Regions from separate parts of the Streptomyces sp. NPDC060366 genome, predicted to be linked through region 2. Evidence: riboswitches for the same ligand, from Rfam matches in the RefSeq annotation. Region 2 holds a riboswitch; the other holds the start of a gene.
What was found. Region 2 has a riboswitch for cyclic di-AMP ahead of ACFWHU_RS03660 (transglycosylase SLT domain-containing protein). Riboswitches for the same ligand answer to the same signal wherever they lie in the genome.
Positions count from the first base shown of each region.

Region 1: linked by a shared signal. The riboswitch ahead of ACFWHU_RS12620 (M23 family metallopeptidase) and the one ahead of ACFWHU_RS03660 (transglycosylase SLT domain-containing protein) in region 2 are both predicted to bind cyclic di-AMP.

Region 1 covers NZ_JBHXDC010000004.1:16,389-20,346, forward strand. The annotation lists gene ACFWHU_RS12615 (PrsW family intramembrane metalloprotease) at 1-1,036, shown strand, start outside; gene ACFWHU_RS12620 (M23 family metallopeptidase) at 1,103-2,167, opposite strand; cyclic di-AMP (ydaO/yuaA leader) riboswitch at 2,179-2,333, opposite strand; gene ACFWHU_RS12625 (PP2C family protein-serine/threonine phosphatase) at 2,630-3,958, opposite strand, start outside.
Region 2 covers NZ_JBHXDC010000001.1:863,513-867,470, reverse strand. The annotation lists gene ACFWHU_RS03665 (right-handed parallel beta-helix repeat-containing protein) at 1-936, shown strand, start outside; cyclic di-AMP (ydaO/yuaA leader) riboswitch at 1,375-1,535, shown strand; gene ACFWHU_RS03660 (transglycosylase SLT domain-containing protein) at 1,540-2,283, shown strand; gene ACFWHU_RS03655 (hypothetical protein) at 2,471-2,731, opposite strand; gene ACFWHU_RS03650 (alpha/beta fold hydrolase) at 2,753-3,601, opposite strand; gene ACFWHU_RS03645 (YeeE/YedE family protein) at 3,634-3,958, opposite strand, start outside.

The DNA of each region.
Region 1 (3,958 bases), on a different contig from region 2:
CCGGGTCGAGCCGGGCCCCTGGCGGAATCTGCTCTTCTCCTTCGCCTGGGGCGCCTGCGCCGCCGCCCTCGTGGCGATAACGGCGAACTCCTTCGCGACCGAGTGGATAGCCACCGCCACCGCCGATCCCAGCGGCGCGGAGTCCCTGGGCGCCACCGTGGTCGCGCCGATCGTCGAGGAGAGCGCGAAGGCCGCCGCGATCCTGCTGATCTTCCTCTTCCGACGGCAGTCCTTCACCGGTCTCGTCGACGGAGTCGTCGTCGCCGGCTTCACCGCGACCGGTTTCGCCTTCACCGAGAACATCCTCTATCTCGGCAGCGCCTTCGGCGAGGACCAGCAGATCGGCAACTCGGGCCTGGCGTCCGTGACCGCGGCGACCTTCTTCGTACGGGTCGTGATGTCGCCGTTCGCGCATCCACTCTTCACGGTGCTGACGGGCATCGGCTTCGGTATCGCCGCGCTCGCCACTCGCCGCCAGCGCTTCCGCCGCCGGCTGATGCCGGTCCTCGGCCTCGTGCTGGCCATGGGCACGCACGCGCTGTGGAACGGCTCCTCCTCGCTGTTCGGCCCGTACGGCTTCTACGCGGTGTACGCGGCGTTCATGGTTCCCGCCTTCGCCCTGCTGACCTGGCTGGCGATCTGGAGCCGGCAACGCGAACTGCGGACGGTCGCCGCCGAGTTGCCCGCGTACGCGGCGGCCGGCTGGCTCGCCGAGACCGAGCCGCTCGCCCTGTCCTCGATGCGGGCGCGCTCGATCGCGCGCACCGTCGCGGGGCGCGGCTACGGGGCCGACGCGGCCCGCACGGTCGGTGAGTACGAGGCGTTCGCGACGTCCCTGGCGTTCCTGCGCCACCGGGCGGGGCGCGGCACGGCGGGCCCGGACTACGTCGAGCGCGAGCAGGAGCTGCTGCACCACATGTGGCAGCGCCGGGAAATAGCGTCGCCCGCGCTGGCTTACGCGGCGCGGGCGACGGGGCGGGTGTGGACGCCGCCGCCGTACATCGACTACGGCGGCTACAACCCGTATCGGAGCTGAGTCCTGCTTCTTCGGATCAAGCCGGAGGGGACAGGGCCGGATCATCCGACCCTGGTCCGGATCCGGTCAGGGGGCGAGGCCCTTGCTGCGCAGCCAGCTCAGCGGGTCGATCCCGCTGCCGCCCGCGGTGTGCACCTCCAGGTGCAGGTGCGGGCCGGTGACGTTGCCCGTGGCTCCCACGCGTCCGATGGTCTCGCCGGTGGTGACCTTCTGGCCGGCGCTGACCGTCATCGAGGACAGGTGGGCGTACCAGATCTCCGAACCGTCTTCGAGCTCCAGCACGACGCGGTAGCCGTAGGACCCCGACCAGCCGGCCGACTTGACGGTCGCGCTGTGCACGGCCTTGGTGGGCGTGCCCGTGGGGGCCGCGAAGTCCAGGCCGGTGTGCTGGCCGGAGGACCACATGGAGCCGGTCTGGCCGTAGGTGGAGGTGAGCGTGTACGAGGAGGTGGGCAGCGAGAAGCTGGCGGCCAGCTTCTCCAGACGCTCCTTCTCCGCCTTGGCCTCCGCCGCTTCCTTGGCCTTGCGCTTCGCCTCGGCGGCCTTCTCCTGCGCGTCGGTCTGCTGCTTCTTGGCCTCGGCCGCGGCCGTCTCGGCGGCGGCCGTCTCGGCGCTCGCCTTCTGGGCGGCGTCGGCCTCGGCCTGCTGCTGCTCGGCCTGCTGGAGGATCCGGGCGCGCAGCGCCTCGCCGGAGTCGGTGGTGCCCTGCTGGGCGTCAGCGGCGGTGAGGGCCGCCGTGGTGAGCGGGGAGGGCGTCTCGTCGTTCTTCTTGTCCCCGTCGGACATGAAAGACCCGACGCCGGGAAGAGACTTGGCGTCGGGAAAACTGTCCGAGATCGCGTCGGGAAGTGATATCGAGACCGCGGGCTTGTCCTGGGCGGAGGCGATGCCTCCCGCGCCGACCGCGGCGATGACGCCTACTCCGAGGACCGTGGAGCTGCGGGCGAGAGCGTTGCGCTGCTTGGCGACACGGTGCTTGCCGCGTACGGGACGGATGGAGTCCGCGGTGGGATTCCACTCCTCCCAGTCCCTGTTCGCCTCGCCGTTGCTGTGATCGGTGCCGGTGAGCCGGCTGCCGGGGCCGAAATGGGCCGGGGCTGAGGCTTCGGGGGCAGGCCTGTTGGACGCCACTGGGGCGCTCTCCTTTCCTTCCTTCTCGCCTACCGGGTTAGCTGACGGGTTCGGAGCAGGAAGGTCTCCTACGAGCGTTCTTGACCGCACGAGGCAGCAAGAGGCGCCCGATTCACCCCAATTGGTGGTTCCCCGGTTTCCTTGCGGAATTCGGCGCGTGCGCACGGTGCCGTCTCTTTCGACGGCTGGGACAACCGCGCTGCGTTATCGAACGTTAATAGACGACCGGGGCTTATTCCAAGCTGTTCCGGGTGATCGTTAGCGATGACGGCCGGGATCAACCGGGCCACAAGCGGGCGTAATCGGGCGAGTTGATCGACTCTTAGGCCGTGTGCGATCACACACTCGAACTGACGGTGCGTCAAATGTTATGCGGAGCGGTGCGCCTCAACTACACAGCGTGCCGGTCGAGATGACATCACGGCACGACGGGGTGCGGGGCGGGCGGCGCGACGAGCCGCCTCACGGCACGACGGGCATCGTTCTGCGCCGCTCCGGCTGCCGCGCGGTGGGCCGGCTGACGGCCAGCAGCGCCATGTCGTCCGTACTGCCGCCGCCGGTGTGCAGCCGTACGTCGCCGACGATCGCCTCCAGCAGCTCGTCGGGGCCGGGGAAGATCCGTCCCGCCAGCCGTTCGCGCGGGTCGTAGAAGACGCCCGCCGCGTTGCGCGCCTCGGTGAGACCGTCCGTGTAGAGCAGGAGCGTCGACCCGGACACGTACGGGACCTCGTCCGCCCGGTCCGGCCAGGCCCCCAGCTCGCCCATCCCGAGCGGCAGCGCCGGGTCGGAGGGGGCAAGCACCGTCAGCGCGCCGTCGGCGGCGAGCACCAGCGGCTCCGGGTGCCCGCGGTTGACCACCCGCACCATGCCCTCGACATGCGGGATCTCCGCCAGGACGGCGGTGGTGAAGCCCTCGAACAAATCGATCCCGCTGCGCCGGGTGCCTTCGCGCGCCAGTGCCCGCTCCAGCCGCTGCGCGACCCCTTCGAGCGAACTCTCCTGCTCGGCGGCCTCGCGGAAGGCGCCGATGACGACGGCCACGGTCTCGACGGCGCCCATGCCTTTGCCGCGTACGTCACCGACCACCAGCCGTACCCCGTACGCCGTGTCCTGGACGGCGAACAGGTCACCGCCGATGAACGCGCCCTCCTCGGCCGCCTCGTAACGCGCGGCGATGTGCAGCCCGCCTATGCGGGCGGCGGGTGTGGGCAGCACGGCGCGCTGGGCCGCCTCGGCGATGACCCGCGCCGAGGCGAGACGTTCACCGCTGCGGCGTACGACCCCGTTGATGGCCAGCGCGAGGACGGAGACCGTGAAGACGTTCAGCGCTTGACTGATCGTCGCGGTGTCCTGCAGATTCCCCGTCCCGAGATGCAGCCCCAGGAAGACCAGGGTCGACACGATGCCGACAACGAGGGTGCGCGCGAGCGAGAAGAACGGGGCGGCCACCAGCGGCGCCGCCGCGAAGAGCGGGGAAGCCGTAAAGGCTGTCGGGGTCACCTGGTCCAGCACGATCGCCACCACGATGATCAGGCCGGGCAGGAGTTCCACGATCGGATACGGCGAGCGGGCGCGGTGCCGGGCGCGCCGCCGCCTGGCCCTGCGGGGGCGGTCGAAACCGGAGCCGGAGGGACGCCCGCCGGGGGAAAAGGAGTCGTCCCAGTCGGGGTCTTCCGGCGGCCGGCTCGCCTCACCCAAGCCGGCGTCGGCGCGCCGGAGGCTACGCCGGATCCCGCGCTCGACGCTGTTCCTGAGACTGCGGAGCCTGGTCCTGGCGGACAGGCGACGGCG
Region 2 (3,958 bases):
TTCGACATCGACGACAACACCCAGATCTCCGACATCGCCATCTTCGGCTCCGGCCGGATCCGCGGCGGCGGAGGCGCCGAGGGCGGGGTGGGCCTCAACGGCCGCTTCGGGCAGAACACCAAGATCACGGACGTCTGGATCGAGCACGCCAACGTGGGAGTCTGGGTCGGCCGCGACTACGACAACATCCCGGCGCTCTGGGGCCCCGCCGACGGCCTCGAGTTCAGCGGCATGCGGATCCGCAACACGTACGCCGACGGCATCAACTTCAGCAACGGCACACGCAATTCGCAGGTGGACAATTCCTCCTTCCGCACCACGGGTGACGATTCGCTCGCCGTCTGGGCCAATCGATACGTCAAGGACCCGGCGGTGGACATCGCGCACGACAACTCGTTCACCAACAACACCATTCAGCTGCCCTGGCGGGCCAACGGGGTCGCGATATACGGCGGTTACGGCAACAAGGTGCAGAACAACCTGATCGCCGACACGGCCAACTACCCGGGAATCATGCTCGCGACGGATCACGACCCGCTGCCTTTCTCGGGCGAGACCCTGCTCACCGGAAACGCGTTGCACCGCACGGGCGGCGCTTTCTGGAACGAGGACCAGGAGTTCGGCGCGATCACCATTTTCCCGGCGAGCCGCGACATCACCGGGGTGAAGATCAGGGACACCGAGATCTCCGACTCCACGTATGACGGCATTCAGTTCAAGAACGGCAGCGGCAACGTACCGGACGTCGAAATCAGCAACGTGTCGATCGACAAGTCCAACAACGGCTCCGGCATCCTCGCGATGGGCGGCGCGCGTGGCAACGCGACGCTGACGGACGTGACCATCACCAACTCGGCCGAGGGAGACGTCCTGGTCGAGCCGGGATCGAGCTTTGTGATCACGGGCGGCCCGGGCATCAGGCAAGCGGCCGACTGACACGAAATCGGCAGGGCGGGAGCCCGCTCGGCGCCTTCCGTACGGCTCTGTGAGGGGAGCCGTACGGAAGGCGCTTTTTGCGCATTCAGGACTATTCGCGATCGATGGAAAAGCTCTAGTTTGTCCGCTTTGTCGGGCGGGTGTTATGTGTACTCAGCGGCTAACTTGTCCCTTTCTGGGCGGTGTTGTCGTCGAGCGGTTGCATCGAAACCTCGTGATGTGTGTCACAGGTTCAGTGGGAGGTGTCTCCCGCGCCCGTTCCCACCTCCCGTGCGGGAAGGGAAAGTTGAGGCTTGTACCGACGGACGGGAATTCGAATTGCCCGCCGTTTGATCAGCGAATGGCGGGACGCGGTGAATTCAGGACTTGTTTCGCTCGGACGTTCTCGCTTACGTTCTCGTCATTCCGGGCGGAACGCCGAATCCTGCCGCTGCTCGGAAACCGCACCCACCCATTCACGTACGGCAGGAGCGGGGGACCCAGGTAAGTCGCCGATCCGGCAATGCCGGACCGGCTCGGGGTGAAGCCGCGCCAACAGCGCGGCCGGGCATCTCCCGCCCGAACCCGACAGCTCACCTCGCAGGCGACGGAGAGGATTTCGTCATGCCCGCAGAGGGTAAGCACCGCCGTTCCCGCACCAGCCCGCTCGCCCGCCGCCTCATCGCCCTCGGCACGGGCAGCGCCGCACTCGCGCTGCCCCTGGTGACCGCCACCACGGCGGGCGCCGCGCCCGCCCCGCAGGCCGTCAAGGCCCCGACTGCCGCCACTGCCGCCGCGAAGGTCACCCACACCGTCTCGAAGGGTGAATCGCTGGCCAAGATCGCGGACGCCCGTTCCGTGAGCGGCGGCTGGAAGGCGCTGTACAAGACCAACCGCGCCACCGTCGGCGAAAACCCGTCGCTGATACACCCCGGCCTGAAGCTGAAGCTCTCGGGCAAGCCGAAGGCCGCGGCCCCGACCGCGTCGACCGAGAAGAAGGCGTCGGGCGAGACCACCGAAGCCGTCGAGACGGCCGCGAAGTCGTACACCAACGACCTCGACGGCTGGATCCGCGAGGCGCTGGACGTCATGGCGCAGAACGGCATCCCCGGTTCGTACGACGGGATCCACCGCAACATCATGCGCGAGTCCGGCGGCAACCCGCAGGCCATCAACAACTGGGACTCCAACGCTGCGGCCGGCACCCCGTCGAAGGGTCTGCTCCAGGTCATCGCCCCGACCTTCGAGGCGTACCACGTGCCCGGCACGTCGACCGACAGCTACGACCCGGTCGCCAACATCACGGCGGCGTGCAACTACGCGGCCGACCGCTACGGCTCGATCGACAACGTGAACGGCCCGTACTAATCGGCACGGTCACCGCGTGACCCAGAGGCCGGGCAGGCTGCGCGAAGCAGCCCGCCCGGCCTCCGGCTGTCCTCAATCGCCGGACCGGCTTGGTTCTGTGTCCTCAATCGCCGGACGGGCTCAATAAGAGCCCGTCCGGCGATTGAGGACGAACCGGCCGCCGGACGGACCCGGCCCACGCCACCGCCTAGACGTCGAGCAGCCCCGCCGCCAAAGCCTCCACCCGTGCCCGCCACGCCACCCCCGCCGCCTCCGCGTCGAAGTCGTGCGGGCCCGTCTGGGTGAGGACCAGCCGGGGCCCGTGCCCCGTCCCGGCGCGCAGCTCCCAGCGGACCTCGCCCTCCGGGTGCCAGGCGTACGCCAGGACTTCCGGCGCCCGTACGTCCGTGACCGGGCCCGCCGGGACCTTGTCGGCCGTGAAGCCCGACGGCACCGGCGAACCGGTCACCGGCTCCGCACCACCCGGGGCTTACCGCCGAGCCAGCAGCCAGTCCATCGCCGACGGGCATGTGTCGAGGACCGAGACGTGCCCGTCATCGGGCCGTACCCACAGCTCCGCCCGAGGAAGTCCGGCGAGCATCGACCCGGCGTGCGCGGGTGGTACGACGCGGTCGCGGCCGCCCTGCACGAGCAGTACGGGCGCGGCCACCTCCGCAAGGTCGAAGCCCCACGCGGTGGCGAAGGCGACGTCGTCGTCGATCAGCCCGTCGGGCCCGGCCTGCCCCGCCTTCACCGCGTCGTCGCCCAGCGACGACCACGGGCCCGCCAGCGCGGCGAAGTCGGCGGAGGTGAAGCTCGCGGGGTCGAACTCGTCCGTCGCCGCGTACAGTTCGCGCGCTTCGCGCCCGTCGGCGGCGGAGCGCAGACCGCCGGGCGCCACCATTCCCTCGTACCAGTCGAAGTCCCGCGTGTACGGCGCGATGCCCGCCAGGCAGACGACGCCCGTCACCCGGTCCGGCAGCAGCGCGGCGCACGCCAGCGCGTGCGGCCCACCACCGGACGCCCCCATCGTGGCGAACGACCCGACGCCGAGCGCGTCCGCGATCCGCTCCACGTCGGCGGCGGCCGATGCCACGTTCCGGCCCGGCAGCGGGCTCGAACCCCCGTAGCTGGGGCGGCCGTACGACACCAGGCGGATCCCGCGCGCCGCCGCCGCCGTGAGCAGCGGCTCCAGCGGGACGCCGGTCTGCGGCGAACCGTGGTGCCAGACGACGGTCAGCCCGTCCGCGTCCCCGCCCGCGCCCTTGGCGCCGCCACCGCTGTCGTACGTCCGCAGCGTGCGCCCGTCGCTCAGCTCCACGTCCTGTTCGATGACCACCGGCTCAGCCTACGGCGCGCGGTCGGCCCCGCTCAGCAGATCCCGTCCCCCGGCTTGGGGTTGCCCAGCGCGAACAGCGGGCGCAGCCGTAGCCCGGCCCATGTCCCGAGCAGGGCGGTCGCGCCCCAGATCCAGCCGTGCAGACTGCCCGACGCGATGCCCGCGAGGTAGGCGCCGATGTTGCAGCCGCCCGCCAGTCGCGCGCCGATCCCCATGAGTACGCCGCCGAGCACCGCCGCCACGGCGGTACGGCCGGGGATGCCCCGGTGCAGCGCCCATGTCCCGCCGAGCGAGGCGGCGACAGCGGCGCCGATCATGATGCCGATGTCGGTCAGGCTGTTCTTGTCCTTCAGTACG